Regions from separate parts of the Streptomyces sp. NBC_00554 genome, predicted to be linked through region 1. Evidence: predicted binding sites of a transcription regulator. Region 1 holds the regulator's gene; each other region holds the start of a gene.
What was found. Region 1 encodes HspR, which represses chaperone genes until heat shock. Its sites were predicted from a motif close to TTGAGNNNNNNNNNCTCAA; they were not measured.
Positions count from the first base shown of each region.

Region 2: lon (endopeptidase La) is a predicted target of HspR. The motif match lies at 6,284-6,302, and genes of this name have one in related genera.
Region 3: dnaK (molecular chaperone DnaK) is a predicted target of HspR. The motif match lies at 7,998-8,016, and genes of this name have one in related genera.

Region 1 is NZ_CP107799.1:4,773,363-4,783,436, reverse strand. It holds gene OG266_RS20835 (undecaprenyl/decaprenyl-phosphate alpha-N-acetylglucosaminyl 1-phosphate transferase) at 1-1,016, shown strand, start outside; gene dnaK (molecular chaperone DnaK) at 1,177-3,024, shown strand; gene grpE (nucleotide exchange factor GrpE) at 3,021-3,683, shown strand; gene dnaJ (molecular chaperone DnaJ) at 3,717-4,901, shown strand; gene OG266_RS20815 (heat shock protein transcriptional repressor HspR) at 4,909-5,361, shown strand; gene OG266_RS20810 (PA14 domain-containing protein) at 5,432-7,927, opposite strand; gene OG266_RS20805 (hypothetical protein) at 8,360-8,944, shown strand; gene OG266_RS20800 (hypothetical protein) at 9,059-9,772, opposite strand; gene OG266_RS20795 (ArsR/SmtB family transcription factor) at 9,870-10,074, shown strand, end outside.
Region 2 is NZ_CP107799.1:3,277,006-3,287,079, forward strand. It holds gene OG266_RS14050 (nitrate- and nitrite sensing domain-containing protein) at 1-717, opposite strand, end outside; gene OG266_RS14055 (protein phosphatase 2C domain-containing protein) at 1,086-1,874, shown strand; gene OG266_RS14060 (MarR family winged helix-turn-helix transcriptional regulator) at 2,085-2,576, opposite strand; gene OG266_RS14065 (lysozyme) at 2,905-3,747, shown strand; gene lon (endopeptidase La) at 3,841-6,261, opposite strand; gene OG266_RS14075 (GNAT family N-acetyltransferase) at 6,527-7,300, shown strand; gene OG266_RS14080 (GNAT family N-acetyltransferase) at 7,339-8,016, shown strand; gene OG266_RS14085 (RNA polymerase sigma factor) at 8,324-8,950, shown strand; gene OG266_RS14090 (zf-HC2 domain-containing protein) at 8,947-9,882, shown strand; gene OG266_RS14095 (hypothetical protein) at 9,876-10,074, shown strand, end outside.
Region 3 is NZ_CP107799.1:1,832,786-1,842,859, forward strand. It holds gene OG266_RS08135 (trypsin-like peptidase domain-containing protein) at 1-2,869, shown strand, start outside; gene OG266_RS08140 (helix-turn-helix transcriptional regulator) at 2,942-3,805, shown strand; gene OG266_RS08145 (SAM-dependent methyltransferase) at 3,875-4,690, shown strand; gene OG266_RS08150 (esterase-like activity of phytase family protein) at 4,758-5,972, opposite strand; gene dnaK (molecular chaperone DnaK) at 6,039-7,943, opposite strand; gene OG266_RS08160 (OsmC family protein) at 8,124-8,552, opposite strand; gene OG266_RS08165 (hypothetical protein) at 8,651-10,074, opposite strand, start outside.

The DNA.
Region 1 (10,074 bases):
CCGCCCTGCTGCGGATGTTCGCCCTGCGCTTCGGGGTGGTCGAGCGGCGGCGGTTGCGGGTGGTTCCGTTGCTGGGCGGGGTGGCGGTGGTCGGGGGGACGGCGCTCGTGGCCGGTGCGGGGGAGTGGACGGACGTTGCTCCGCTGGGGACCGATGCCGGGCGGCTGCTGGTGGCGGGGATCGGGGTCGCGCTGCTCGGCCTTGTCGCCGATCTGCGGGCCGTGCCGCTCGCGGTCCAGGTGGGCGGTGTGGGTCTCGCCGCCGCGCTGACCGTGCCGTACGGCGAACTCGGGCTGTTGGGCGGGGTGTTGGGTGTCGCCTGGATCGTCTTCGTGACGTTCGCCTTTGTCTCGCTCGATCATGCCGACGGGGTGATGGGGACCGTCGGGGTCGTCACCGCCTTCGCGTTGAGCGGGTGTGCGGCGGCCGAGGTCATGGACGGGACGGCGGCGCTGCTGAGTGTGCTGGCGGCGGCGCTCACCGGGTTCCTGATGCAGGGGCGGCCTCCGGCGCGGATCGTGCCGGGGCGGTGCGGGGCGTTGTTCGCCGGGTTCGTGCTGGCCGGGGCGGCGGTGGTTGTCCATGGGGGGCGGGAGACGGGGGCCGGGGTCGCGGCGCTGTTCTCGCTGACGGCTGTGGGGCTTGTGGATCTCGCCCTTGCCGCTCGGGGGCCGGGTGGGCACCTTGCTCATCGGCTTCGGCGGGGTGGGCTGACTTCGCGGGGGGTGATGGTGGTGATCGGTACGGCGGCTTTCGGCGGGGCGCTCGTTGGTTTGCTTATCGACCTGGGGTGGGTGGAGCCGAGCGCTGCGTGGTGGGTGGCTGGGGTTGTCGCCGTGGTGGTGCTCGTGGGGGGTGTGGGGCCTTTTTCTCGCCCCCGCCGCCCCTACCCATTCCCGTCCCCCGGGGGCTCCGCCCCCAGACCCCCGAACGCCCGAAGGGCTCGTCCTCAAACGCCGGACGGGCTGAAGATTCCCCCGCCGGACCGGCTGAGAATCCACAGTCGGACGGGCTGAGAATCCACAGCCGGACGGGCTAAAATTCCCAGGTCAGACGCAAGGTGCGCGTAAGAAACAGATAAGAGTTGAGCCTCCTCGACTCAGCTCTGTTGACCACGCGGCGAGCGTCGTGCACACTTGAGTCCGTTCCACTCAAGTCATTGCTGGAGGAATTGAAATGGCACGTGCGGTCGGCATCGACCTGGGCACGACTAACTCCGTCGTCAGCGTTCTGGAGGGCGGCGAGCCCACCGTCATCACCAACGCCGAGGGTGCCAGGACCACGCCGTCCGTCGTCGCCTTCGCGAAGAACGGTGAGGTGCTCGTCGGCGAGGTCGCCAAGCGCCAGGCGGTCACGAACGTGGACCGGACGATCAGGTCCGTGAAGCGTCACATGGGTACGGACTGGAAGATCGAGCTCGACGGGAAGCACTTCAACCCGCAGCAGATGAGCGCCTTCATCCTGCAGAAGCTGAAGCGCGACGCCGAGGCGTACCTGGGCGAGAAGGTCACGGACGCGGTCATCACCGTTCCGGCGTACTTCAACGACTCCGAGCGTCAGGCGACGAAGGAGGCCGGCGAGATCGCGGGCCTGAACGTCCTGCGTATCGTCAACGAGCCGACGGCCGCCGCCCTGGCGTACGGCCTCGACAAGGACGACCAGACGATCCTCGTCTTCGACCTCGGTGGTGGCACCTTCGACGTCTCGCTGCTCGAGATCGGCGACGGCGTCGTCGAGGTGAAGGCCACGAACGGCGACAACCACCTCGGTGGTGACGACTGGGACCAGCGGGTCATGGACTACCTGGTCCAGCAGTTCCGCTCCGGTCACGGCGTGGACCTGGCCAAGGACAAGATGGCCCTCCAGCGCCTCCGTGAGGCTGCCGAGAAGGCCAAGATCGAGCTGTCCTCGTCCACCGAGACCTCGATCAACCTGCCCTACATCACGGCCTCCGCCGAGGGCCCGCTGCACCTGGACGAGAAGCTCACGCGCGCCCAGTTCCAGCAGCTGACGGCCGACCTTCTGGAGCGCTGCAAGACGCCGTTCCACAACGTCATCAAGGACGCCGGTATCCAGCTGTCCGAGATCGACCACGTCGTTCTCGTCGGTGGCTCCACCCGTATGCCCGCCGTCGCCGAGCTCGTCAAGGAGCTGACCGGCGGTCAGGACGCCAACAAGGGTGTCAACCCGGACGAGGTCGTCGCCATCGGCGCCGCCCTCCAGGCCGGTGTCCTCAAGGGTGAGGTCAAGGACGTCCTGCTCCTCGACGTGACCCCGCTGTCCCTGGGTATTGAGACCAAGGGCGGCATCATGACGAAGCTCATCGAGCGGAACACGACGATCCCGACCAAGCGGTCCGAGATCTTCACCACCGCCGAGGACAACCAGCCCTCCGTGCAGATCCAGGTCTACCAGGGCGAGCGCGAGATCGCGGCGTACAACAAGAAGCTCGGGATGTTCGAGCTGACCGGCCTGCCGCCGGCCCCGCGTGGTGTCCCGCAGATCGAGGTCGCCTTCGACATCGACGCCAACGGCATCATGCACGTCACGGCCAAGGACCTTGGCACGGGCAAGGAGCAGAAGATGACCGTCACCGGTGGCTCCTCGCTGCCGAAGGACGAGGTCAACCGGATGCGCGAAGAGGCCGAGAAGTACGCGGAGGAGGACCACGCCCGCCGCGAGGCCGCCGAGTCCCGCAACCAGGGCGAGCAGCTCGTCTACCAGACGGAGAAGTTCCTCAAGGACAACGAGGACAAGGTCCCCGGCGAGGTCAAGACCGAGGTCGAGGCCTCCGTCGAGGAGCTGAAGGCCGCGCTCAAGGGCGAGGACACCGCCGAGATCCGCACCGCCACCGAGAAGGTCGCGGCGGTCTCGCAGAAGCTCGGCCAGGCGATGTACGCCGACGCCAACGCCGCACAGGCCGCGGGTGACGCCCCCGGTGCCGAGGCGCCGAGGTCCGACGACGACGTGGTCGACGCGGAGATCGTCGACGAGGACCGTGACCGCAAGGACGGTGCCGCGTGACGGAGGAGACCCCGGGCTTCGAAGAGAAGCCTGACGTCCCTTCCGGCGCCACCCCTGACGACGCCGAGCCGACGGCCGCCCCTTCGGGGGCGGCCCCGGCCGGGGACGAATCAGCAGCAGCACAGGCACAACTGGCCGGTCTGACGGCCCAGCTGGACCAGGTGCGTACGGCGCTCGGCGAGCGCACGGCGGACCTCCAGCGGCTCCAGGCCGAGTACCAGAACTACCGCCGCCGGGTCGAGCGCGACCGGATCGCGGTCAAGGAGGTCGCCATCGCGAACCTCCTGACCGAGCTCCTGCCGGTGCTCGACAACATCAACCGCGCGCGGGACCACGGCGAACTGGTCGGCGGCTTCAAGTCGGTGGCCGAGTCGCTGGAGTCCGTCGCGGCGAAGATGGGACTTCAGCAGTTCGGCAAGGAGGGCGAGCCCTTCGACCCGATGATCCACGAGGCCCTGATGCACTCGTACGCGCCGGACGTCACGGAGACGACGTGCGTGGCGATTCTGCAGCCGGGGTATCGCTTCGGCGAGCGCACCATCCGCCCCGCGCGGGTGGCCGTCGCCGAGCCCCAGCCCGGTGCGCAGCCCGTCAAGTCCGAGGACACGGCGGCCGACGCGGCGGACGACAAGGAGAGCGGTGGCCCGGACGAGGGCTGACGTTGAACGTATGAGAGAGGAGGGACGTCGAGGATGAGCACCAAGGACTTCATCGAGAAGGACTACTACAAGGTCCTCGGCGTCCCCAAGGACGCCACCGAGGCCGAGATCAAGAAGGCGTACCGGAAGCTCGCCCGCGAGTTCCACCCGGACGCCAACAAGGGCAACGCCAAGGCGGAGGAGCGCTTCAAGGAGATCTCCGAGGCGAACGACATCCTCGGGGACCCCAAGAAGCGCAAGGAGTACGACGAGGCACGCGCCCTCTTCGGCAACGGCGGCTTCCGTCCGGGCCCCGGTGCCGGCGGCGGCAACTTCAACTTCGACCTGGGTGACCTCTTCGGAGGCGGCACCCAGGGCGGCGGTCCGCAGGGCGGCGGCTTCGGCGGCGGGATCGGCGACGTGTTCGGCGGGCTGTTCAACCGCGGCGGCGCCACCACCGGTACCCGTACGCAGCCCCGGCGCGGCCAGGACATCGACACCGAGGTGACGCTCAGCTTCACCGAGGCGGTGGACGGCGCGACGGTTCCGCTGCGGATGACCTCCCAGGCGCCCTGCAAGGCGTGTTCGGGCACCGGCGACGCGAACGGCACACCCCGCGTGTGCCCGACGTGCGTCGGCACCGGCCAGGTCGCCCGGGGCTCCGGCGGCGGGTTCTCCCTCACCGACCCCTGCCCCGACTGCAAGGGCCGCGGTCTGATCGCGGAGACCCCCTGCGAGGTCTGCAGCGGCAGCGGCCGCGCCAAGTCCTCGCGCACGATGCAGGTCCGTATCCCGGCCGGCGTCAGCGACAACCAGCGCATCCGCCTCCGTGGCAAGGGCGCCCCGGGTGAACGGGGCGGCCCCGCGGGCGACCTGTACGTCACCGTCCACGTCGATGCCCACCCGGTCTTCGGCCGCAAGGGCGACAACCTCACCGTCACCGTCCCCGTCACCTTCGCGGAGGCGGCCCTCGGCGGCGAGGTCAAGGTGCCCACCCTGGGCGGACCCGCGGTGACCCTGAAGCTGCCGCCGGGCACGCCGAACGGCCGCACCATGCGCGCCCGCGGCAAGGGCGCGGTCCGCAAGGACGGCACCCGCGGAGACCTGCTGGTCACCGTCGAGGTGTCGGTCCCCACGGACGTGTCGGGCAAGGCTCGTGACGCCCTGGAGGCGTATCGCGAGGCGACCGCGGGAGAGGACCCGCGGGCGGAGCTGTTCCAGGCCGCGAAGGGAGCATGAGGACGCCATGGATGGAACCGGCCGTCGACGCAACCCGTACGAACTGACCGAGGAGACGCCGGTCTACGTCATCTCGGTGGCGGCCCAGCTCTCCGGCCTGCACCCGCAGACCCTGCGTCAGTACGACCGCCTCGGCCTGGTCTCTCCCGACCGCACGGCCGGGCGCGGCCGGCGCTACTCGGCCCGCGACATCGAACTGCTGCGCGCCGTCCAGGCGTTGTCGCAGGACGAGGGCATCAACCTCGCCGGCATCAAGCGCATCATCGAGCTGGAGAACCAGGTCGCCGCGCTCCAGCAGCGCGTCGCCGAACTCCAGTCGGCGGTGGACGGCGCGGCAGCCGCGATGCAGCAGCGCGAGGCGGCGGTCCACGCCTCGTACCGCCGCGACCTGGTTCCGTACCAGGAGGTTCAGCAGACGAGTGCGCTGGTGGTGTGGCGGCCGAAGCGGTCGCCGGAGTAGCCGAACTGCGTGAAGGGGCCCGGAGGTTGAACCTCCGGGCCCCTTCGTCGTACGCGGCACTCCGCTCGGGTCAGAACCAGCTGGCCCAGATCCCGTACGCCTCGCTCCGCACGGTCTCCTCGACCCCCTCGGGGCTGATGTACACCACGCGGTAGTAGTAGAGGCCCAGACGGTCCGCGTACACGGTCGTGTCCGTGGAGGACACGGGCCACGAGTCGCTCACCACCCCCGCGTCGAGCGTGGACCATGCCCCGCCGGCCGGGTCCCACCGCTCCACCCGGTAGTCGTAACCCAGGTACACCGTGCAGGGAACGGTCGAGAACAGGCTGTCGTTGCAGCTCCGGTAGAGGTTCGGGTACGGGGCCTCGCCGACCCCGGTGCCCGTCCATCCCGGTGGCCGGGTGTCGGGCAGGGTGACCCGCACGTCCACCGGGTGGTAGCTCATCGGGATGTACTCCGACTCGTCGTAGTCCTCCACGCCCGCGTCCGTGCCCGGCTGGTAGTCGTACCCGACCACCCGGTACACGTGCTCCTTCCCGTCGGGGACGGTCGCGCACAGGATCTCGGTCTCGCCCAGGGAGTCCCCGCCCCAGCAGTTGCGCTTCCAGACCGTCTCGCCGGTGTCCGGATCGGTGCTGCCCTGCCACACCAGGTATCCCTGGACCGGGTCGGGGTCGTCGGTCGGGGCCGTCCAGGTGAGCCGCACACCCATCGGGATCTGCTCCGCAGTCAGGTCGGTGACGGGCCCTGGCCGCAGGGTGTCCGGCGTGGTGGCCGTCGCCGAGGCCGTGCTGGGCTCCGAGGCGTGCCCGTAGGAGTCGACCGCGATGACGCGGTACTCGTAGGCGGTCTCGGACTCGCCGGAGGCGTCCAGGCAGGAGGAGATGGCGGTGGAGCTGCCCTTGGCGTAGGCGGGGTCGGTGCCGGAGGCCCACGAGAGCGTGTACGTGTACGGGGATTCGAGCGTCCCGCTGTCGGGCGACATGTGGGAGACGCACTGGTCCACGACGGTGCTGGTCCCGGTCGTGGTGTCCGTCCGCAGGATCCGGAAGGAGGATCGCGTGCTGTCGTCGATCCCCCAGGGGTCGGAGGTGCGCCAGTCCAGCTGCACGCCCCATTGGCCGTACGCGGCCGCGGTCACCTTGTGGGCGGTGACGGGCTCCGGCCGTTCCGCCAGGGCGAGTTCGACCTCTGCCGGCGCGGCAGCGTTACCGGCCGTGTCCACCGCCCGGACCACATACCGGTAGGTGTCGGAGACGGCCAGCCGCTGCATCGGGACGACGTCCGTCGCGGTCGTCGTGGTGACCGTCGTACCCGTGCTCGCGGCCAGGGCGTCGATGTACCCGCCGGTGGACGGCACGTACTGCAGGACCTGGTACGAGGCGGCCTCGTCGGCGGTCGACCACACCAGGTGGGGAACGCCCGACTCGTACTCGACGCGGGCGTCGGTGACGGGTGCCGGCGGCGTCAGGTCGGAGGTGGTGACCGTGGTGGCGGCCGAGTACGCGGACCAGTTCCCGGCGGCGTCACGGGCCCGCCCGCGGTAGGTGACCTTGCTGCCGTCCAAGCGGTACCCGGTGTCGCAGATCGCGCCCTTGGCACCGGAGTAGATGGTGCTCCAGGCGCCGGTGGCGGCGTTCAGCCGCTGCATCTCGTACCAGGCGATGTCGGCCTTGTTCTCCGCGGTGGTGACGAGCTGCGGGGCCGCGTAGGGCTCGAGGGACGCGCACGCGTCCATCTCGACGAACGGCGCGGCCGGCGGGGTCTTGTCCACGGTGGTGACGGGCTTGTCGGCGCTTCCGGCCGAGGAGTTGCCCGCCTTGTCGTAGGCGCGGACCTCGTAGTAGTACGTCTTGCCCGTCTTCGGCAGGGTCGTGTCGGTGTACGAGGTGGCGGTCGTGGTGGTGAGCTTGGTCCAGGTGGTGCTGCCCTGAAGGCGCCGGTAGACGCGGTAGCTCGCGAGGTCCAGCTCTTTGTTCTTCGTCCAGGTGAGCTTGGCTTTGCCGGTGGTCTTGTCGTACGTGACCGCTGTGCCCGTCGGGGTGAGGGGCTTGACCTTGTCGACGGTGGCCGAAGTCCTGGGCGTGTAGGCGAACTTGACGTTCGCGGTGCCGGTCCAGTTGACGTAGTCGACGCGGAGGGTGTGCTTGCCCTTGGGGACGGTGACGTTGACGGTCTTCTTCACCGTGGACGACACGTTCTTCCAGATGTCGACCTTGCGGGTGCCGTCGAGGTAGACGCGGATGCCGTCCTGGGTGGAGACGGGGAGGGCGAAGGGGCCGCCGGAGCCGAAGTCGCGGGTCACCGTCCAGCGGACGCCGAAATTGTTGGTCGGCATGCCGGAGGCGGGCGCACCCGTGCCCCAGTTCTGGTCGATGGCCGTATCGCAGTCGGTCTTCTTCGGCGTACCGGAGAAGTTGGTGTTCGCGAAGAACTGCCGTTTGTAGACCGGTGATGCGCAACTCGTCGCGGCGGAGGCGGAGTTGGCGGCCACGAGCAGGCCGGCCGCGGTGATGAGCACGACGGTGCCGGCGACTGCGGCCGTCGTGGGTCTCGCTGGGTTCATGCGTTCCTTCGCTCCTGATCGTCAACGGCGGGCAAAGCCGTTGACGATCAGGACTCGTGAGGACGCGGCTTGGTTGTACGGATCTTGCGCGCGTTTGACCGTCAGGCCGCCGGGGGTCGCCGACACCTCAGGGGGACAGTGCGGACTCCGCGCCGGGCGAGGCCGCGTTCAGTGCCCGCACCTTGTACGCGTGGGGCATGTCGGCCGTCGCGGCCTTGTCCTGTTTGTGTTAGTGAATGGTCATGATTGTCATTGATCGATCGCGGCGGTGTGTCGATTCGCCAACATGCCTGATGGGCAAGGCTATTCGACGCTACGCCGGATTTCGTTCGAGCCCGGAAATCTTCTTGCGCGTCGCTAATGCGACTGCTTCTATTTGGCCGTGCCCCGACAAGTTGTTCGGGGCATGGATCACCAAACGGGGAGTTTGCATTGAACAAGCGACTGACGGCGACCATGGCCACGACCGGTATCGCAGCCCTGCTGATGGTGGGCTTGCCGGCCGGTGTGGCCAGCGCCGCGCCGATCATCTGTGAGCCCGGCTACAAGCACGCCACCTGGACCTCGCTGTCGTCGGCGTGGGTCATCACCCACGCCAAGCAGATCAACATCCCTCAGGACGGCACCGGCAAGTACACGAAGTCGGCCACCTATCGCTCGACCGTGAGCTCCGGCCGTGAGATCACCGCCGGTGCCAGCTACTCGGCGCAGTGGGTCATCTCCAGCATGGACGCCCACGTCTCCGGCACTCTGACCAAGGCCGGAGAGAAGACGAAGGAGACCAGTGAGTCGGTCGAGTTCAACTTCAACAAGTCCGGCACGTATGTCGTCTTCAGCGGTGTGAAGAAGGCCTCCGGCTACTGGGAGGCCAAGACCTGCAACGGTAGCGGGACCGGCTACGGCAAGAAGGCGTACGGCAAGGCCCGCAGCTGGAGCGTCCAGACCGAGGGCGGCGTGAAGTGCACCGAGGCACCGGCCAGGGGTACCGCCAAGAAGGCGGCCAAGGCTTACTGCTGACGGTTGGTGGATGAGGGGTTCCGCTATCGCGCCTCGCCGGATTCGTCCGGCGGGGCGCGGTGCGGCGAGGGTGCCCGTGGGTCACAGGTACCGGCAATGACTCACCGAACCGGTCTATATGTAGGGCCGGATGGCCACCGTGACGTCCATGTCGAAGGCGTTCGCCCCCGACGCGGACGGCAGGCCCAGGGCTCGGTCGAGTGTGCGGCGCAGGGGGCCGCAGCCACTCGTGCCCGGGGCGGCGAACTCCGTGTCCTGGGCGCCGAAGGTGACGACCAGGGGATCCGTGGATATCACCCGGGTGGGATCGGTGTCCTTGAGTACGAGGTGGACCGCGTCCTCATCGCTGCCCACTGAGCAGTGCGACGACGGCCGGGTCGGCACCCCGTGCGCCGTGCTTATGGCGAACTTGATGTCGAACTCGCCGCGCCGGGTGTCGTCGGACAGGAAGTCCGAGTAGCCGCCGTACTGCGGAGTCAGGGTCAACGGGGTCCCTCCCACCCGGATCGGCGCAGCCGTCATCTGCCCGAAGACCTGGCGGAACTCACCGTCCACACGGCCTTCCGCAAAGGTGATCGTCATGGGTTCGGTGAGCGGCTCGTCGATGGCGCCCATGCGTAGATGCCCCGTGGCGTGCATGACCTCGCAGCGCCAGGTCCCGGGGTCCGCACCTGCGGGCAGCTCACCGGCGGTCGGGCAGGCGGAGAAGTCGAACTCGGGCGGATCCGCTGCCCGTTCAGCTCCGTGTGCGGGTGCGGCGCCCAGGGCGAGGGCGGCAAGCAGGGCCCCCGCGGCAGCACTCGTGAAGCGGCGGACTGTGCGATTCAAGGTCTCTCGGTTCGGTGTCACGCATCCAGCATTGCAGACCTTTCTCTGCAGAGAAAGGTCTGCAGAGAAATTGCTGCGATCCGGATAGACTGCCGCCATGACGGAAGAGCGCGGAGCGGAAGCCACGGATCGGCGCACGGTCGACAGCCCCGAGGTGCTCAAGGCCCTCGCGCACCCCCTGCGGCTGCGCATCCTGCGCCACCTCGGCACGGCGGGCCCGGCCACCTCGACCACGCTGGCCGCCGCCCTCGGCGAAAACACCGGGACGCTCAGCTATCACCTGCGCATGCTGGAGCGCAGTG
Region 2 (10,074 bases), 1.5 Mb from region 1:
CGAGGAGACGCTGGTGGTGGTCGACAGGCCGGTGTACGGGTCGACGGTGGTCTGCGTGGTGCGCGGGATGCTGAGGGCCGCGAGGAGCAGTCCGCGGGCGGCGGCGGACTGCTGGACTGCGGTGTCCAGTTCGGCGAGGGAGTGCGCGCCGGAGCCCGCTCGGGGCGGCAGTTTCTCGGCCAGGTCCTCGGCGAGGGCGTGCAGTTCGGTGATGGCGTCGGAGTACGACCGGTGCGCTTCGAGAGCGGTGCTCTTGCCGGTGAGCGCTGCTCTCCGTAGCGAGGCGATCGTGTCGAGGTCCGTGAGGAGGGCGGCGGGGGCGTCCTCGTCCGCCCGCAACTCCTCGACCTGGCGGTCGACCCGGGCGCCGCGCTGTTCCGAGGGCGCCTTGTCCTTCGGGCGGCCCGCGGCGATGTACGAGGTGACCTCGTCGCGCTCGTCGGCCAGCGAGTGCGCGAGGGTCAGCGCCTGCTGGGTGCGCTGCGCGAGCGTCACCAGGTTCTGGGAGTCGTTCAGCTGACCCGAGGCGGTCAGGATCGTGGGGGCGCCCGCGCCGGCGATGGCTGCCGCGACGACCGCAACGGCGACGATCAGCCGGTTACGTACGTGGGCGGTCCGGCCCCTGCCCGCCGAGTCGGCGGTGTCGCCGGTGGCGCCACCCCCGGTCGAGCTGGAGGCCGTCTGCTTGCCTGTGCGCCTCGGCCGCGTCTTCTGCACCGGTGCTCGCATTCCTGACTCGTGTACCCATGGGCCCGGGTGACGTTCCGTCAACTAGGGCGTTCGCCCAGTACGGCTCCCGACCCTCCCAGTGCCGGTGGGCAGTGGTCCCGCATCATCTGGCCCGCCACCCGAAGGAGTGAACATCGGACGGGAGTTGGCGGGCAAGTCCCTCTGGCCTGTGCGGTTCGTCCGCACGGCGGGCCGGTTGGACGTGAGCGACGGGCTTTGGCAGTATTCGCCGCCACGCTTCGCCGGAGTCGATCATTCCATGCCAAACCCGGCGGCTGAGCTGCCGGTCCGCGCCCATCCGGCGGTCGATGCCAGCCTCTCGTGGACCTTGTGAAGGGCTCGTGCAGACTGGCCGGATGCGTACCGAACTCGTCTCGGAACCCGGCGGCCCGGCCCGCCCCAATGAGGACTTCGCATCGGTCGGACTTCCCGCCTCAGGACAGGGGGGCGCACTGGTCGTCCTGGACGGGGTGACACCCCCCGAGGGGGGCGACGGATGCGTGCATTCCGTCGCCTGGTTCTCCGCCCGTCTCGGCGGAGCACTGACCGAACTGTCCCTTTCCCACCGGGATCTGACGCTGCGGGAGGTCCTCTCCCGCTCGATTTCGCGCACCGCCGAGGCCCACGCCGAAACCTGTGACCTTTCTCACCCGCGCACACCTCAGGCAACCGTCGTCCTCGCCCGCTGGTCCTCCGCCGAGGTCGAATATCTGGTCCTGTCGGATTCGGCACTGCTCCTCGAGTCCCCCGACGGTTCCGTCACCCCGCTCCTCGACGACCGCCTCTCCCACGTCCCCCGCGCGACCCTCACCTCCGCCGCCCTCACCGACTCGACCCTCCGCAACCAGGAGGGCGGCTTCTTCACGGCCGCCGCGGATCCCTCGGTGGCGTCGCGCGCGGTGACGGGGACGGTGCCGCGATCGTCCGTCCGGGCGCTGGCCGCCCTGACCGACGGCGCCACCCGGTGGGTGGAGAAGTTCCAGGAGGGCGACTGGGCGGGCCTGTTCACCGTCGTACGGAAGGAAGGGGCTCAGGCGCTGGTGGATCGCGTACGGGCGCTGGAGGCGGCGGACGCGGAGCGGCGGGTGCGTCTGGGGCGGAGCAAGACGCATGACGACGCGACGGTGGTGTTCGTGGAGTGGTGAGCCGGCGCCGCTTCGTGCGAGCGCGCTTCTCCGAGTGGTCGGCCGCTCCTCCGCGTGAGGGGCAGCCCGCCGCTTCGCGGCGGTGTTCGCCCGCCCGCTCCGCCACCCGTTTCCAGTCGGATGGAAGGTGACCCGACAAGCGTTCGCCCCGCCGCTCGGTCCGCGGTCCGCCGCTTCTCCTCGTGACGGGCCGCCTCACCGCTCGGTCCGCTACTTCTCCATCCCGCTGTTCAGCTGATGCAGCAACCGCGCCAGTTCCGCGACCTCCCGGGGGTCCCAACCCCCCAGTTGCCGCACGTAGCGCGCCCGACGCGCCTCCCGCACCGTGCTGAAACGCGTCCGGCCCTCCTCCGTGAGGTGGACGAGCCAGGCGCGGCCGTCGGCGGGGTCGGGCTCGCGGGCGACGAGGCCCAGGTCTTCCAGGGCGCGGAGCTGGCGGGACATGGTGGCCTTGCCGACGCCGATGTAGGCGGCGAGCTCCGTGGCGCGCTGGCTGCCGCACTCCTCCAGGCGGAAGAGGAGGCCGTACGCGGAGGACTCCAGGTCGGGATGGACCTCGCGGGCCATCTCGCCGGAGGAGGCCCGGGCACGCCGCAGGAACACCGTCAACTCGCGTTCCAGTGCGGGGAATTCCTGGTCCACACCACTCCCGGACGCCATGGGTTCGACACGACGTCCGTCGCCGTTCGGGTCCTCGTGCACGTCAGCACCCCTGACTCGGTTTCCGGATCCTGAAAGTTTCTGCCAAGAGGCGCTATCGCCGCAGCTCCGCCAGTATTTCGCAGGCGTAGACCAACGGCAGCGTCCGGGCCCTCTTCCCGCGTGGTCCGCTGCGTGCGTAGCTTCAATGGCAGGCAGTTTCTGGCATGACCACAGCAGAAGATGCCACAGCAGGAATTTCCCGGCATGGCCGGCCACGCCACCGGCAAGTCGATGAGGACTTGCCCCCCCACATACAGAGCGGGCGCATGCCGCAGGCGTTCCCCCACCGAGCACCACCGTGCACCACCGATCTCCTCGGAGGCACGACATGCCCGCGCACAGACGCAGACACAGATCCGGAACGACCGGCCGCTCACACTCGCCGAAGCGCTTCTCCGCCCTGGGGATCCTGCTCGCCGCCTTCTCCCTCCTCCTCGCCCTTCCGGCCCAGGCCGCCGACATCCCCGCCCGCGGCTCCGCCCACCTGGGCATGGGCGTCGTCGCCCACGACGGCCAGGGCGGCACCCCGGCGACCGGCGACGCCACGCAGACGGAAGGCGTGGACGTCAGCAGCCATCAGGGCAACGTCGCCTGGGCGACCCTGTGGGGCAGCGGCGTCAAGTGGGCCTACACCAAGGCGACGGAGGGGACGTACTACACGAACCCGTACTTCGCCCAGCAGTACAACGGCTCGTACAACGTCGGCATGATCCGCGGCGCGTACCACTTCGCGACCCCCGACACGACGACAGGCGCCACCCAGGCCAACTACTTCGTCGACCACGGCGGCGGCTGGTCGAAGGACGGCAGGACGCTGCCCGGCGTGCTCGACATCGAGTGGAACCCGTACGGGGCCTCCTGCTACGGGAAGACGCAGAGCGCCATGGTCAGCTGGATCAGCAGCTTCCTCACCCAGTACAAGGCGCGTACCGGGCGCGACGCCGTGATCTACACGGCGACCAGCTGGTGGACGGAGTGCACCGGCAACTACGCCGGTTTCGCGACCGCCAACCCGCTGTGGGTCGCCCGCTACGCCACCGCCGTGGGCACGCTGCCGGCGGGCTGGAGCTACTACACGATGTGGCAGTACACGTCGTCGGGGCCGACGGTCGGTGACCACAACAAGTTCAACGGGGCGCTGGACCGGGTGGTGGCGCTCGCCAACGGCTGACGGACCGGACCCCCCTTTTTTCCGGGACCCCGGACATGGGAAGGCCCGGATCCCCTTTCCGGGACCCGGGCCTTCCTCATCCGATGGCGTCCGTCACGCCGCCACCGGAACCTCCGCGGTCGCGCCGTTCGTCGCCGGCGCGAGCGCCAGCTCCAGCACCTGGCGGACATCCGTCACCGCGTGGACGTCGAGCTTGTCCAGGACCTCGGCCGGGACGTCGTCCAGGTCGGGTTCGTTGCGCTTCGGGATGATCACCGTCGTGACGCCGGCCCGGTGCGCGGCGAGCAGCTTCTGCTTGACGCCGCCGATGGGCAGGACACGGCCGGTGAGGGAGACCTCGCCGGTCATGGCCACGTCGGTGCGGACCAGCCGGCCGCTGAGCAGCGAGGCGAGGGCGGTCGTCATGGTGACGCCCGCACTCGGACCGTCCTTGGGGACGGCCCCGGCCGGGAAGTGGATGTGCACGCCCCGGTCCTTGAGGTCGCCGACCGGCAGTTCCAGTTCGGCTCCGTGCGACCGCAGGAAGCTCAGCGCGATCTGCGCCGACTCCTTCATCACATCACCGAGCTGACCGGTGAGGGTCAGACCGGCCGCGCCCGTCTCGGGATCGGCGAGCGACGCCTCCACGAAGAGGACGTCACCTCCCGCACCCGTGACGGCAAGTCCGGTCGCGACACCGGGGACCGCCGTGCGGCGCTCGGCCGGGTCCTGAGCGGACTCGGGCACATGGTGCGGACGCCCGATGAGGCCGCGCAGATCGTCCTCGGTCACCGTGAACGGCAGCTTCCGCTCGCCGAGTTCGTGCTGCGCCGCGACCTTGCGGAGCAGCCGGGCGATGCCGCGCTCCAGGTTTCGTACGCCCGCTTCCCGGGTGTACTCGCCTGCGAGCCTGCGCAGCGCGCTCTCCTCGAGCGTGACCTCGTCCTTCTCCAGACCGGCCCGCTCCAGCTGGCGCGGCAGCAGGTGGTCGCGTGCGATGACGACCTTCTCGTCCTCGGTGTAGCCGTCGAGGCGGACCAGCTCCATACGGTCGAGCAGGGCCTCCGGGATGGCTTCCAGGACGTTGGCGGTGGCCAGGAAGACGACGTCGCTGAGGTCGAGTTCGACCTCCAGGTAGTGGTCGCGGAAGGTGTGGTTCTGGGCGGGGTCGAGCACTTCGAGGAGGGCCGCCGCGGGGTCACCGCGGTAGTCGGAGCCGACCTTGTCGATCTCGTCCAGGAGCACGACCGGGTTCATGGACCCGGCCTCCTTGATGGCGCGGACGACACGGCCGGGCAGCGCGCCGACGTACGTACGCCGGTGTCCGCGGATCTCGGCCTCGTCGCGTACGCCGCCCAGGGCGACCCGTACGAACTTGCGTCCCATGGCGTGCGCGACGGACTCGCCGAGCGAGGTCTTGCCGACGCCGGGAGGTCCGACGAGCGCGAGCACGGCACCGCCGCGGCGGCCACCGACCACGCCGAGACCGCGCTCGGAGCGGCGCTTGCGCACGGCGAGGTACTCGGTGATGCGCTCCTTCACGTCCTCGAGACCCGCGTGCTCGGCGTCCAGGATCGCCTTGGCGCCCTGGATGTCGTACGCGTCCTCGGTCCGCTCGTTCCACGGCAGTTCGAGCACGGTGTCGAGCCAGGTCCGGATCCAGGAGCCCTCGGGCGACTGGTCGCTCGCGCGCTCCAGCTTCTCGACCTCCTTGAGGGCGGCCTCGCGGACGTTCTCAGGAAGATCGGCGGCCTCGACACGGGAGCGGTAGTCGTCGCTCTCGTCCTCCCCGGCCTCCCCGTTGAGGTCACGGAGCTCCTTGCGTACGGCATCGAGCTGGCGTCGCAGCAGGAACTCGCGCTGCTGCTTGTCGACGCCTTCCTGTACGTCCTTGGCGATGGACTCGGCGACATCCTGCTCGGCGAGGTGCTCGCGGAGCTGCTCGGTGGCGAGCTTGAGACGGGCGACCGGGTCGGCGGTCTCCAGCAGCTCCACCTTCTGTTCGGTGGAGAGGAACGGTGAGTAACCGGAGTTGTCGGCAAGGGCGGAGACGTCGTCAATGGCCGTCACGCGGTCCACGACCTGCCAGGCGCCGCGCTTGCGCAGCCAGCTGGTGGCGAGGGCCTTGTACTCCTTGACGAGTTCGGTGACGTGGCCGGGCAGCGGCTCGGGCACGGTCTCGGCGACGCGTGTCCCCTCCACCCAGAGAGCGGCTCCAGGACCCGTGGTCCCGGCGCCGATCTGCACGCGCCCACGTCCGCGGATCAGCGCGCCCGGGTCGCCGTCGGCAAGGCGGCCGACCTGCTCGACGGTACCGAGCACACCCGTGCGCGCGTACGTCCCGTCGATCCGCGGCACCAGCAGCACCTGCGGCTTCCCCGGCGTCGAACGGGCGGCGGCCTGAGCAGCCTCCACCGCGGCACGCACATCGGTGTCGTTCAGATCCAGCGGAACCACCATTCCGGGCAGCACGACCTCGTCGTCGAGCGGCAGCACGGGCAGGGTGAGCGGTGTGGACGTCGTATCGGCAGCCATGATCTTCCTCTCGACAAGCAAGTTGAGCTACATGGACTCAATGCTTGTGAGCGCTCTGGTGTTCCCCGGGGGTGTTCGCTGTCAGCGATCGTCGCCGTGGGGGCTGGAGGACCAGGGCGGAGGAGGCTCCGCGCTCCGGCTGCGCACCTCTAGAAGCTCCGGCTGCGCACCCCGATATTCAGTTGCCTCAACCCGCACGGTCCGTAGCGTCTTCCCGGTGACAGACACGAACACCGACACCCTTCTCGCCGCCTACGACGACCAGATGCGCGGCGCCCCTCCCATCCCTCCCACGGGAGTCACGTACGAACAGGACGGGCCGCTGCTCCGGATCGTCGGGCAGTTCCGCGGGCTCGTCAGCGGGCCGCGCGAGCTCGGAGTGGGCGGGGCGGAACTCGATCGCCTGATCGCCCGGCAGCGGGACTACTTCGCCGGGCGCGGTGAGGCGGTGGAGTGGAAGACGCGGGGACATGATCACCCCGCCGATCTCACGGAACGGCTGCGCGCCGCGGGTTTCGTGCCCGAGGAGCGGGAGACGGTGGTCGTCGGGCTCGCGGAGGAGATGGCCGTACGGCAGCCGGTCGCGCCGGAGGGTGTCGTCGTGCGGCGGGTCACCGCGGACCTGGACATGCACCGGATCGCCGCGATGGAGTCGGCCGTGTGGGGGGAGGACTGGAGCTGGCTCGCCGACGACCTGATCGGCCGGATCGACGCCGCCCCCGACGAGATCGCCGTGTACGTCGCGGAAGCCGGCGGTGAGGTGGTCTCCGCGGCCTGGCTAGTCTTCCGTGCGGGCACCGAGTTCGCGAGCCTGTGGGGCGGCTCGACACTGTCTGAGTGGCGGGGCCGGGGCATCTACCGTGCCCTGGTCGCCACCCGCGCCGCCCTCGCCACCGCCCGCGGCGTCCGCTTCCTCCACGTGGACGCCTCCGACGACAGCGCCCCGATCCTGCGGCGGCTGGGCTTCCATGCCGTGACCACGACCACGCCGTATGTGTGGACGCCCCCGGCGGACTCCCCGGCGCCGCCGCTAAAGTAACCCCTGATAGTGGATTGCAACCATTACAGGGGGTCCTGGTGGACAAGATCGTACGGGCCTGGGTCGACGGCTGGGTCGTCTCGCGCGGGGCGGCTCCGCCGATGGTCGAGCCGTGGGGATACACGGTCGACGTGGGGCAGCCGGAGCACGTCTCGCGGCACGTTCTCGGGATGACGAACGAAGCGGTCGAGGAGGCGACGGTCCGGAAGGTCGCCGACGGGGTGACCGGGGCCGGGGTGTGGCTCAAGGTGTTCGCCGAGCCGTCCACCGTCGGGCCCTGGCTCGGCGAGGGCTGGTGGGTCGACCCCGAGCCCGGCTATCTGATGTCGGTGCCGCTCGCCGGCGCGCCCGGGCGAGCCACCCAGGACGGCCACGCCCTCGACGTATCCGTCCCCGACGGCTACCGCCTGCGCACCTGGTCTCGCGGCGGCGTCACCCGCGTCCTGCTCGCCGCGCCCGACGGCTCCTGGGCCGCGCGCGGCCAGATCGCCCCCACGGGCGAGACCGCGGTGGTCGACCAGATAGAGACGTCCGCGCGGCACCGCAGGCGAGGGTTCGGCCGCCTGGTGATGCGCACGCTGACGCACGCGGCGGTCGCGCAGGGCGCCGTGACCGGCGTACTGGGCGGAACGCCGGATGGGCGGGCGCTGTACGAGTCTCTCGGGTGGCGCGTGGAGGCGACGCTGACGAGCGCGAAGTTCACGGGCGGCGCCTGACGCCGGAGCCTCCCTCCTTCAGGCCGGTACCGCCACGGCTTCGCAAGCCCCCCGCACGACGGACACCCACTGCTCGGCAGGGGGAGGGCCGACCCGGCATCCCCGAACCGGCACATCGACCGCCCGGAGCCCGGCGCGCCCGACCGCCGGGCTCCCCCCACGCGGTAGCCGTACTTCGCGCGCCCCCCGAGCGCGCCTTCCCTCGCCATGGAACCAACGCAGAGCATGCGGACGATAGCGAAGCGTGACTGCACTTGCTGCCGTGGCTGGGGAGGCCCCGGCTCGCGAACGATCCGACCGGGGCACCATGACGTCAACTCCGGCCCAGGGGACGGCGGACGACCCGCCCGGCCCGCCGGCCTCCACGTACGACGCAGAACTGATCCAGGCCGTCGCGGCGGGCGACCCGTACGCCCTGCACCGGCTGATGGTCCGCAACAGCCCCTGGTTGCAGGCGAGACTGCTTCAGCGCCGTATCGCGCTGGACGTGGTCGACGACGTACTGCAGGAAACGTTCATCGCGGTGAACTACAGCGCGGGGACCTACCGCGACGGCAACGCGCGCGGCTGGCTGTGGACCATCGCCCAGCGCAAGCTCGTCGACCAGTTGCGTAAACGCGGCCGACTTGACGCGGCCGTCGAGCGTGAGGGGGCGCTGGCCCGCTCGGCCACCACTCTGGTCGCGCCCTCCGCCGAGGACGCCGCCCTGGGCACGCAGCTCACCGGCACCTCCGTCGGCGACGCGCTGACGACCCTGCCCGACGACGCGCGGGAGATCCTGACGCTCCGCTATGTCGACGGCTTCAGCGTGCGCGAGACGGCGGAGCGGCTCGGCATCAGCCAGGGCACGGTGAAGAGCCGGGCCAGCCGCGCCTGCGAAGAACTCCGAGGCCGGCTGGGCGCGTTGCGCCGCCAAGGGGGTGAACGACGATGACCGCCGGATGCCCACCGCACGAGTGGCTCGTTCGATACGCGCTCGGCGAGCCGACGGGTCCGGACCGGCGTCAGGGACCGGGCACAGGCCCGGATCCGGGGCTCGCCGCGGCAGAGGCGCATCTGGACGCCTGCGACGACTGCACGCGGATCATCGTCCGGCAGGTGCGCCGCGGCCCGTACGCGGCACATCTCGACGCCTTGCACGTCCGAGTCATGACGGCCGTGGATTCACCGCCCCGCCGCCCGCTGCCCCTCGGCTCACCGTCCCGCCACTCGTTGCCCGGACTGAGCGCCGCCCCCGCCCTGCGCTGGTCCTGGGCGGCGGCGCTCCTCGGCGTCTGCGCCACCGGGGTCGTACTGGCGCAGCTGGCCGGGGCACGGGATCTGAGCACCGGGTGGCTGCTTCCGTGGCTGCTGATGTGCGCTCCCCTGCTGCCGCTGCTGGGCGTGGCCATGAGCTACGGGCCGCAGGCCGACCCCTTCCACGAGGTGGCCGCGGTCTCGCCGTCCGGCGGGATCAAACTGCTGCTGTGGCGTACCGGCCAGATCCTCGCCGTCTGTCTGCCGGTGCTGACGCTGACGGGCTTCCTGCTCCCGCGCGGCCAGGTGCCGCTGTCCGCCGCGGCCTGGCTGCTGCCCTCCCTCGGTCTGACCCTGGCCACGCTGGCGCTCGGCTCGTGGCTGGGCTGCGGGCCGGCCGCGGTGCTGACGGGCGGTGGCTGGCTGGCGGCGGTGGGGGTACCGGTGGCGGCACGGCTGATGGTGGACCCTGCGGTACGTCCCCGGATCGAAGTGGCGTTGCTGCTCGATGCCCTGTCGCCGCTCATGAGCCCTACGGCGCAGGGAGGGTGGGCGCTGGGTGCCGGGGTCTGCTGTGTGGTGCTGTTCGCCCGTCGTCGCGCGTTCGGCGGGGCGGTGGGGGCGTGCTGAGATCTGCGCGGGGCAGGGCTCGGGTCAGCCCGCTGCTGACCGAGTTGCGCCGGGGTCCGGCGTTCAAGGTGTTCTGCGCCGTGGTGGCGGTGCAGGTGGTGCTGAAGGCAACGAGGACGCTTTTCGACCAGTCGTCCCTGCCGACCCTGCTGCTCGCGATGTCGGCGTTCGCGGTGTGCGCGGGGTGGCACG
Region 3 (10,074 bases), 2.9 Mb from region 1:
GGTGGACCGCGCCTATCTCACCTGGGCCCGGGAGTCCCTTCGAGACGTGCGCAAGGGACGCGCGACCGCCGACGGCATTCCGGCGTATCTGGTGAGACACCTGGGGCAGCATCTCGACCGGTCGGGGGCCACCGAACGCGGACTCCTGCTCTCGCTCGGCTCGTCCGAGTGGCGGCTCGCGTGGGACACGAAGGCGGAGGAGGTACACGGCCATCTGCCGGACGTTCAACGGGCGTTGGACGGGCTGATCACCCATGCGCGACGCGAGATCCCGCACCGGGCCGGAACGCTTCCGGTCGCCGCGGCCCTCGGCGTCGCCGCCTCACGGGCCGACACCAGCGCCCAGGCCGACTGCCTCTCACCCGAACTGGCCGTCGAACTCGTCCGCTGGGGCATCTGGAGTGAGAGCCGGGCGATCGGGTATGTCCGCGGCCGGGTGTCGGACGAGGAGCGCGCCACGGCCGTGGGACTGCTGATTCCGGTGCTGAACAACACGAGGCGCGCCGAGATCGACGCCCTCCTGGACAGCGCACGGCCTGCCGCGAACCTCGAATTCGCCGAAGCCCTCTCCGCATACACGGTGTATCTGGCCCGGACCGCGTCACCGAGCGAGGCGGTGCGAGTGGCCGAACACCAAGTCGAGCCTCCCACCTCGTACTCGGCGGGCGGTAGGAGACGCACCTACGAGGAGGCGTACGCGCTCGTCGGCCTTGTGTCGCAGATGGACGACGACCTCGCCGTGGAGACATGCCGGAAGGCCGTCGAACGCATCCACGAGTTGGGGGGCAGCCGACCGGATCTCCTACGCAGACTGACCGCCACGGTGCCCTCCCACCAGGCGGCGCGGATCACTGCGGCGCTCGGCTATCGCGATCCCGAACAGGCCGCGGCGCACTGGCTGCTGGGAGACCGCGCTCTGGGCAGCGGAAGGCTCCACGAGGTCGATCTCCTTGCCGGAGCGGTGACGGTGACCGCTCCCTGGCTGTCCGACCGCGTCCGCGCCGAGCGGCTGTCCAGCATGCTGGACGACCCACCGGACTCGATGTGGCTGTGGGCAGAAGTACTCAAGGAAGTGGCCGACCATCTGACGCCCGAACTGTGCCGTCGCGTGCGGTCCATGGCGCCGTCGCCCACGCCATCCGACCAGTGCAGGGTCTACGCGGCCCTGAGCAGAAACTCGTGCCCACCCGATGAACACCGGCAGATCGTGGACTTCCTGACCGCACACGCCGAGACAGCACTCAACGGCGGAGCCAGTGACGCGAGGCGCACCCTGACCGACATGGCGAGGGGCGGACTCGGGGGGCTCGCCCTTCGCATCATCGGCCGGGCCGAGGACCGCGACAGATTCTGGGGTGCGCTGGAGGCTGTCGCTCCGGCGCTGGGCGAGGAACTGATTCCCGAAGCGCTACGCGTCGCCACGACGGAAGCCGACGCGGGAAGACCTCTGGGTCTCCGAGCGGTGCTGGCGCGTTGGGCAGGCTTCGGGGTCCATGCGGCGCAGGCGGCGCTGGCCGCGACGTACCGTCCACACCTCACAGAAACATCGGTGGAGGCACTGCGGGCGAGCCTTGCCACCGAGCCTCCCGTCAGAGGGTGGACCGACACTCTCCGCGCTCTCGAAAACGGCGCTCTGAGGTTCGCGGCGCTGGCCGGAATCAGCGCACGTTTCCCCGTTCCGGCCGCAGAGGTACGGCAGTTGACGGCCCCCCTGCCATCCTGGATGAGGGATGCGGCGCGACGCACCGCATGCGCCGCAATGTCCCGCGAGCTCGATCAGGACACGGTCTCCCAGCTCATCTCCGACTACGGCCAAGGGCACGAGGACTGGCTCACTCCGGGCACGGGGCGCGTCTTCCACGACTACTTCGTCCCCCTCATCGAAACCGCCGGCCCCTCGGCCGCACTGGCCTGCGCCGAGCGCAACGGCAGCCCGTTCGCCATGGCCTGCGCACTGTCGGCGGCCGGACCCGAACTGTCGCCCACGCTGATGTTCCAGATAAAGGCGGACGCGCGCCGACAGTTGGCGAACGCTTCGGTCCAAGGCAGCCGGACCAAATCCGCCTGGCGCGCGGCGAACATTCTCACCGCCCTCCTCCCGTCGGTGCCCACCGCCGAAGCGGAGCGGCTCTGGGACGAAGTGGAGAGGTGCCTCCATGGCGAGAAGGCCGAGCATCCGTCGAATCTGGCCTGGGCCGCACAGCTCTTCCACCACGTTCCCGAGGGCCTTCGCAACAGGGCGTGGGATCTGCTCCTGCCACGCAGCTTCGCCGAGGGCGCGAGCGCGTACCCCGACGACAGCGACCGGGACAGCATTCCCGTCGGGTGGACCACCGACGTCTCGGCACTCATCGACGCCTTCGACCACGATCGTCTGGCCGTGCTGGCCGAGACCGCGGAAAGGCGGGTCGACAGCGCCGGAGAGCGCGACCGGCTCCGCGCGGCCATCGCGGTCCGCTCCGCACGGCTCGGCGACATGGACCAGGCACTCCACATGCTCGGCCGATGCGGATGGGACCCGGTCTGCGCGGCAGCCGCCATGGACATCGCCGGCGAGATGCGCCCCGAGAGTCTGCGGGAGTGGATTCCCGCCGTCCTGAACCGGTTCTCCCGCGCGGGGAATCCCACTCTCAAGGCCGCCGTCCTCGCCAGCAGCAGCGCATTGCAGGCGTCGATGCCGCTGTCGACGGCAGCAGAAGTCACCAGCCGCTGGCTCGCCGAGAGACAGTGGCTGCACCGGCGCGAACTCGCCGCGGAAGCCATCGGACTGGCGCCCATGCTGCTCCGTCTCACCGAGGACGGCGACGCACTGCTCGCCGCCCTGCGGGGTGACACGTCCCTCAAAGCGCTGCGCGGACTGCTGGTATGAAGCCGAACCTGTGAGGGTCGTGGGGGAACATGACACACTGCGCGTGTACTTCGGCGCGTGGGGAGGCGTGGCGTGAGTGAGCGGCGGGCTGCGCCCACCGTGGGGCAGGTGGTTCTGGGGCGGCGGCTCCAGGAGTTGCGGGAGACCGCGGGGCTGAAGCGGGAAGAGGCCGCGCGTGTGTTGCGCGTTGCCCCGGCGACCGTACGGCGGATGGAGATGGCGGAGGTCGCCCTCAAAATCCCGTACGTACAGGTGCTGTTGACGACCTACGGCGTGGCCGACGACGAGGTGGCCGCCTTCATCGGGCTGGCCGAGGAGGCCAACCGGCCGGGGTGGTGGCAGCGGTTCCACGATGTGCTGCCGGAGTGGTTCAGCATGCACGTCAGCCTGGAGGGTGCCGCCCAGCTGATCCGCTCGTACGAACCGCACTTCATTCCCGGACTGCTGCAGACCGAGGAGTACGCGCGGGCCGTGCTGGAGGCCGGGACGGTCGGGCAGACGGGTCCCGAGTCCATCGAGCGGCATGTGGCACTGCGCATGAACCGGCAGGAGCTGCTCACCCGCGAGAACGCGCCCCACCTCTGGGTGATCATGGACGAGACGGCGCTGCGGCGCCCCGTGAGCATCGACAGCAAGGTCATGCGCGACCAGATCGACCGGCTCCTGGAAGCCGTCGAGCACGACCACATCACGCTCCAGATCGCCGAGTTCGAGAACGGCCCGCACCCGGGGACGTACACGTCCTTCGCCCTGTTCCGCTTCGCGGAGCCGGAGCTGCCCGACATGGTCTACAGCGAGTACGTGACCGGTGCCCTCTACCTCGACTCGCGCGCCGAGGTGGCCCTGCACCTGGAGGTCCTGGACCACATGTCGGCACACGCGGCGTCCGCGCAGCGCACCAAGGAGATCCTCCAGGAGTTCCGGACGAGCTTCTGAGCCGGGAACACGCAGCCGTTGAAGACATTCGAAGACGTTGGAAACCCGGAATTACCGAGGAGCATCGCTGTGACCGGAAGTGACGCCGCGCCCACCCGCATCGACACCAGCCGTCCGCATCCCGCCCGTGTCTACGACTGGTGGCTGGGCGGCAAGGACAACTACCCGGTGGACGAGGAGCTGGCCCGGAAGATCGCCGCCGCGGACGAGGCCGCCGTGCGCAGCGCGCGCTCCAATCGCCGGTTCATGCACCGGGCCACCCGTGTCGTCGCGCAGGCCGGGATCCACCAGTTCCTGGACATAGGCACGGGCATCCCCACCGAGCCCAACCTCCACCAGGTCGCCCAGGAGATCGTTCCGGCGGCGAAGGTGGTGTACGCCGACAACGACCCGATCGTCCTGCGGCATGCCGAGGCGCTGCTGCGGGGCACCGCGGAGGGCGCCACCGACTATGTGCACGCCGACTTCCGCGACCCCGACACCATCCTGCGCCTGGCAGCCGAGCACCTGGACTTCGACCGGCCCGTCGCCCTGTCACTGGTCGCGCTCACCCACTACCTCGACGACGCCCCCGACGGCGACGACGTGTACGGCCTGCTCGAGGGGTACGTCACCGCGCTCGCGCCCGGCAGCTTCGTGATCCTGTCCCAGGTCACCCCTGACCTCAGCCCCGAGACCATCGCGAAGGTCACGGGGCTCTTCCGGGCGAGCGGCACGCCCTTCCATCCGCGCACCCGCGCCGAGTTCACCCGCTTCCTCGACGGCCTGGAACTGCTGGCGCCGGGCGTGGTCCCGGCCGTCGACTGGCGTCCGGGACCGGGAGACGTGGCCGCCAAGGCCGAGGGAATCGTGCCCCTGTACGCGGCGGTCGCCCGCAAGTCGTGAGCGGGTGTGACACAGCCGCGACCCGAAGCAGTTCGGGCCGCGGCCGGGACGGCGGGGCTGAACACCCCTAGCGGAGGGCGCGCTTGTCCGCCTTCAGGCTCTGCGAGAGCTTGATGGTGATGAACTCGTTGTTGTCCGCCTTGCCCGGCGTACGGCCGGAGGAGAACGGGAAGTTGTTGTCGTTCAGGACGGCAAGCGTCCGGTTGTCGAGGAGGACCACGTCCTCGATCGTGGTGAACGGGAACGTGAACGTCTCGCCGAAGCCGCCGAGGCCCTTCGGGTTCGCGATGTTCATCAGGTCGGCCACGAGGGTCTTGTCCATGGCCCCGTCGCCGTTGCGGTCACGGGTGTCGGCAAGGTAGATCCGCTTGAACTTGGCGTCGGCGCCCTGGCCGCCGTCGCGCTCGATGACCAGGAAGCGGTTCTTGTCGACGGCGATGGCGTCACCGATGGCGTTCGAGGGCGACTCGAGACGGTAGGTGAAGCGCTTCCCGGTGTACTCGCCCGACTTCAGGTCGAACTCGCTGAAGCGCAGGTCGCCGGGGGTGTCACCGTTGACCGTGCCTTCGAGCAGCGGGTAGAGGTGACGGCCGTCGACCCCGCGGACCATGCCCTCGAAGCCCTTGCTGCTGCCGGTGGTGGGCTGGGCGCCGTTCAGGTACGGGTTCTCCGGCGCCTGCACCCCGTCGAGGGAGATCGGGGCCTCGAGAAGCCTGCCGGTCGGCGAGAAGTGCAGCAGGAACGGGCCGAACTCGTCGCCCAGCCAGTACGAGCCGTCGTACGCCCGCACGATCGACTCGACGTCGAAGTCGGCGCCGGTCAGCACCCGGTCGGCCCGGGTGAGCGGGAACGGCACCTTGTGGTACGGGTCGCTGAGGTTGAAGCCGCCCAGGACCTTGACCTTGCCGGTCTTCGTGTCCGGCTTGACGCGGTGCACGCGGAGCAGGAAGTCGGCGCTGTTGGCCTTGTTGCCGTAACCGTTGTCGGACAGCACGTCGTAGCTGCCGTCGTGGCGGTTGACGGCGCCGCTGAAGCCCTGGACGGGCTGGTCGGCGAACGGGCCGGTGATGCCGTTGAACGGGCCCGCTCCGATGGCCGAGCCGGACGGCTCGCTGTTCGGGACGAACGTCTCGGCCGGAAGCGAGGCGAAGCCGGTCAGTGTGGCCTGGCCGAAGGCCGTGGTGGCCTGACCGTAGTCCTTGGAGTCGCGGTCGGCCATGGCGGGCGACGCGAGTCCGACGGTCAGCGCGACAGCGCTGACCGTGATCGAAAGTCTCTTCATGGCCCGCACGTTAGGGACCCCGGGTGACGGGCGGCCGAACACCAGACGAAGCGGGGCACCGGGATACTAGGCGGCACCGCCCTTCGCGTCCCTGCCCCTGTCCGCATCTCCACCCCTTTCCCTCTCTTCGTCCACGATCTCCGCGTCCACCACGCCTTCCTCCTCGCTCGGGGCATGCTCGGTGGCCGGCTCCTGCGGGGGTGTCTGCTCGGGCGCCTGCTGAGCCTGCGCGTACATCGCCTGCCCCATCCGCTGGCTCACCGTGGCGAGCTTCTCGACGCCGGCCCGCAGCTCGCTCGTGTCGGCGGGCTCCTCCAGGAGTTCCTTCAGCTCGGCGATGGCAGACTCGACGTCCGGCAGGGAGCCGGGCGGAATGCGCTCCTCGTTCTCGCGGATGAACTTCTCGGTCTGGTAGACGAGTTGCTCGGCCTGGTTGCGGGTCTCGGCGGCCTCGCGACGCTCCCGGTCCTCGTCGGCGTACTGCTCGGCCTCGCGCATCATGCGGTCGATGTCGTTCTTGGGGAGCGCGGAGCCGCCGGTGACGGTCATCTTCTGCTCGCGGCCGGTGGCGAGGTCCTTCGCGGAGACGTGCATGATCCCGTTGGCGTCGATGTCGAAGGCGACCTCGATCTGCGGCACCCCGCGCGGCGCGGGCGGCAGCCCGGTGAGGTCGAAGACGCCGAGCTTCTTGTTGTACGCGGCGATCTCGCGCTCGCCCTGGTAGACCTGGATGCCGACGGAGGGCTGGTTGTCCACGGCGGTCGTGAAGATCTCCGAACGCCGGGTCGGGATCGTGGTGTTGCGCTCGATGAGCTTGGTCATGATGCCGCCCTTGGTCTCGATGCCGAGGGACAGCGGGGTGACGTCGAGCAGGAGGACGTCCTTGACGTCGCCGCGGATGACACCCGCCTGGAGCGCGGCGCCCACGGCCACGACCTCGTCCGGGTTGACGCCCTTGTGCGGGTCCTTGCCGGTGAGTTCCTTCACGAGGTCGGTGACGGCGGGCATCCGGGTCGAGCCGCCGACCAGGATGACACGGTCGACCGCGGACAGCTTCACGCCCGCGTCCTTCACCGCCTGGTGGAAGGGGTTCTTGCAGCGGTCGAGCAAGTCGGCGGTCAGCTCCTGGAACTGAGCACGCGTCAGCTTCTCGTCGAGGTGCAGCGGCCCGTCGGCGGTGGCGGTGATGTAGGGCAGGTTGACGGTCGTCTCTGAGGCGCTGGACAGTTCGATCTTGGCCTTCTCGGCTCCCTCGCGCAGCCGTTGCAGCGCCATCTTGTCGTGGCCGAGGTCGATGCCGTGCGAGGCCTTGAACCGCTGGGCGAGGTGCTCGACGACCCGCTGGTCCCAGTCGTCGCCGCCGAGTTTGGTGTCTCCGTTGGTCGCCTTGACCTCGATCACGCCGTCGCCGATCTCGAGGAGCGAGACGTCGAAGGTCCCGCCGCCCAGGTCGAAGACCAGTACGGTCTGCTCCTCGCCACGGTCGAGCCCGTACGCGAGGGCGGCGGCCGTCGGCTCGTTGATGATCCGCAGGACTTTGAGGCCCGCGATCTCACCGGCCTCCTTGGTGGCCTGGCGCTGCGCGTCGTCGAAGTAGGCGGGCACGGTGATCACGGCGTCCGTGACGTCCTCGCCGAGATACGCCTCGGCGTCCCGCTTCAGCTTCTGCAGCACGCGCGCGGCCAGTTCCTGCGCGCGGTACCGGGTGCCGTCGATGGCGCCCGTCTCGGGGAAGCGCCAGCTCGTCTCCCCCATGTGCCGCTTCGCGGAACGCGCGGTGCGCTCCACGTTGGTCACCGCCTGCCGTTTGGCGACCTCGCCGACGAGCACCTCGCCGTTCTTGGCGAAGGCCACCACCGAGGGCGTGGTGCGCGCGCCCTCCGCGTTGACGACGACCGTGGGGTCGCCGCCCTCCAGAACAGCGACCACCGAGTTCGTCGTACCGAGATCGATCCCGACCGCACGTGCCATGTCCATCCCCTTCCGCCCGCCTCTGACCGATCTGCCCGCCCCCAAGCACAAAACTTGAGTGAGCATCTGTCAATGGGGCGGTGCCCTGCGCTTCAACGAGGCGGGGCCCCTGCGCGGGCCCGGACATGACGGCGCCGCGGCCCCCTCAAGGGGACCGCGGCGGCGCATTGTGCATCCGTGTCAGGCGAGCTTCGCCGACAGCGTGATCGTCGTGCCGGTGAGCGCCTGGCTGACCGGGCAGTTCTTCTTGGCGTCCTCGGCCGCGGCGACGAAGGCGTCCTCTTCGATGCCCGGCACCGTGCCCTCGACGGTGAGGTGGATGCCGGTGATGCCCTCGCCGGGCTGGAAGGAGACGTCGGCGCAGGTGACGAGCTTGGTGGGCGGGGTACCGGCCCCCGCGAGGGCGTGCGAGAACGCCATGGAGAAGCAGCTGGAGTGGGCGGCCGCGATCAGCTCTTCGGGGCTGGTCTTGCCGTTCGCGTCCTGGGCGCGCGACGCCCACGTCACGGGCTGCTCGTCGATGGCGCCGGAGGAGTCGAAGGTGACGACGCCGTTGCCCTCGAGCAGGTTGCCTTCCCAGACGGTGTGTGCAGAGCGCGTGGTTGCCACGATGGGTCCTTTCGGGTGTGGTCCCGTTCCCGGGGTTCCGTACGCCCCATCCGATCACACCTCGGCCCGGAGCACCCAGTTGATGGGGCCGCGCCCGCTCAACTCACCCGGAACACCGGCCCCCGCGCGGTGAACGGCAGCCGCGCGCCCTGCGGAATCAGGTACGCGTGCTCGCGCCGCACCCGCAGGACGTCGCACCAGCCGTCCGTGATCACCAGCATGGGCGCGCCCGGCGGGAAGTCGTCCGCGCGGTGCAGCAGGTCGACGCCCGGCTGCAGGACCGTACCGCCGCGCCCACGCACCCGTACCCGTCCGGCGATCTCCGTCACCGGCAGATAGCCCGCGTCGTGCGGGGCGGCGTCGCAGAAGACGACGCGCGCGGCCGGTACGTCACGGGCCTCGGCGTACGAGGCGATCGCGCCCAGCGCCTTGCCGAGCAGCGTGCGGTCCATGGACGCGGAGGTGTCGAGGACCACGCCGAAGGTGCAGCGGGCGATCTCCTCGGGCGGGAAGTAGCGGCCCGCGCGCGGGATGTCGGGGGTCGCCGCCTGGCGGCGCGAGGGGCGCGCGTACGTCCGCAGGGGCTCGGGGCGGGGCACGAACTCGTCAAACCAGCGGGCCAGTTGGGCGTCCCAGGCCAGCGGTGGATGGCTGAGCGCGCGGATCTCCTCGACCAGGCCGCCGGGCAGGAAACCGCGCTCCTGCCGCTGGTGCAGGTCAAGTCCCTGGCCGAGGCCCCGGCGGTAGAACTCGTCGAGGTCGACGTAGTCGCGAGGCGAGCCGAGCGGGCCGCCGAGCATGTCGCCGACGCCCTTGCCGCGCAGTGTGGACAGGCGGCGCATCCGGCGCAGGTCCGTCGCGATCCTGTCGTACACCTCCTCCGCCGACAGATCCCTCAACTCCACGTCGTACAGCAGCCCTTCGGGCATCGCGCCGACGTGCATCTCGTTCAGCCAGCCGTTGATGACGTAGTCCGCGGCGATGTTGAAGAGGTACGGGTCGCGGGTGCCGCAGCGGTCGCTGTGGCGCAGGGCGGCGTGCAGCATTTCGTGGGCGAGGACGAACCGCCATTCCTCGTCGTCGAATTCGCGCAGCGGGTTGATGTAGATCTCGGCGGCCTCCGCGTTCACCGCGGCGATGGAAATGCCGTGGGCGCGGGCGAGTTCGGCGTCGGCGACGACGGTGATGCCGGCCGCGATGCCGCCGAGGAGCGGGTAGGAGGACACGAACCAGCTCAGCGCCTTCTCCCAGGGCTGCAGCCGGGTGGGTCCGCCGCGCATGGAGGCGCGGCGGCCACCCGCCATGTCCATCGCCGCGGCCATGGTCCGGGTCAGCGCGTGCGCGAAGGCGAGCTGCCAGTCGGGCGCGGTGCCGCCACTCCAGGTGTGCCAGGTCACGAGGAGCTGGTCCGGTTCACCGCCCGCCGTGCCGCACCGCTCGTACGCCGCCGGAATCCCGTCGCGGCGCCAGCGCGCGGCGAGCTGCTCCTCGTCGCCGGCGGGGTAGGACTCCGGCAGGTCCT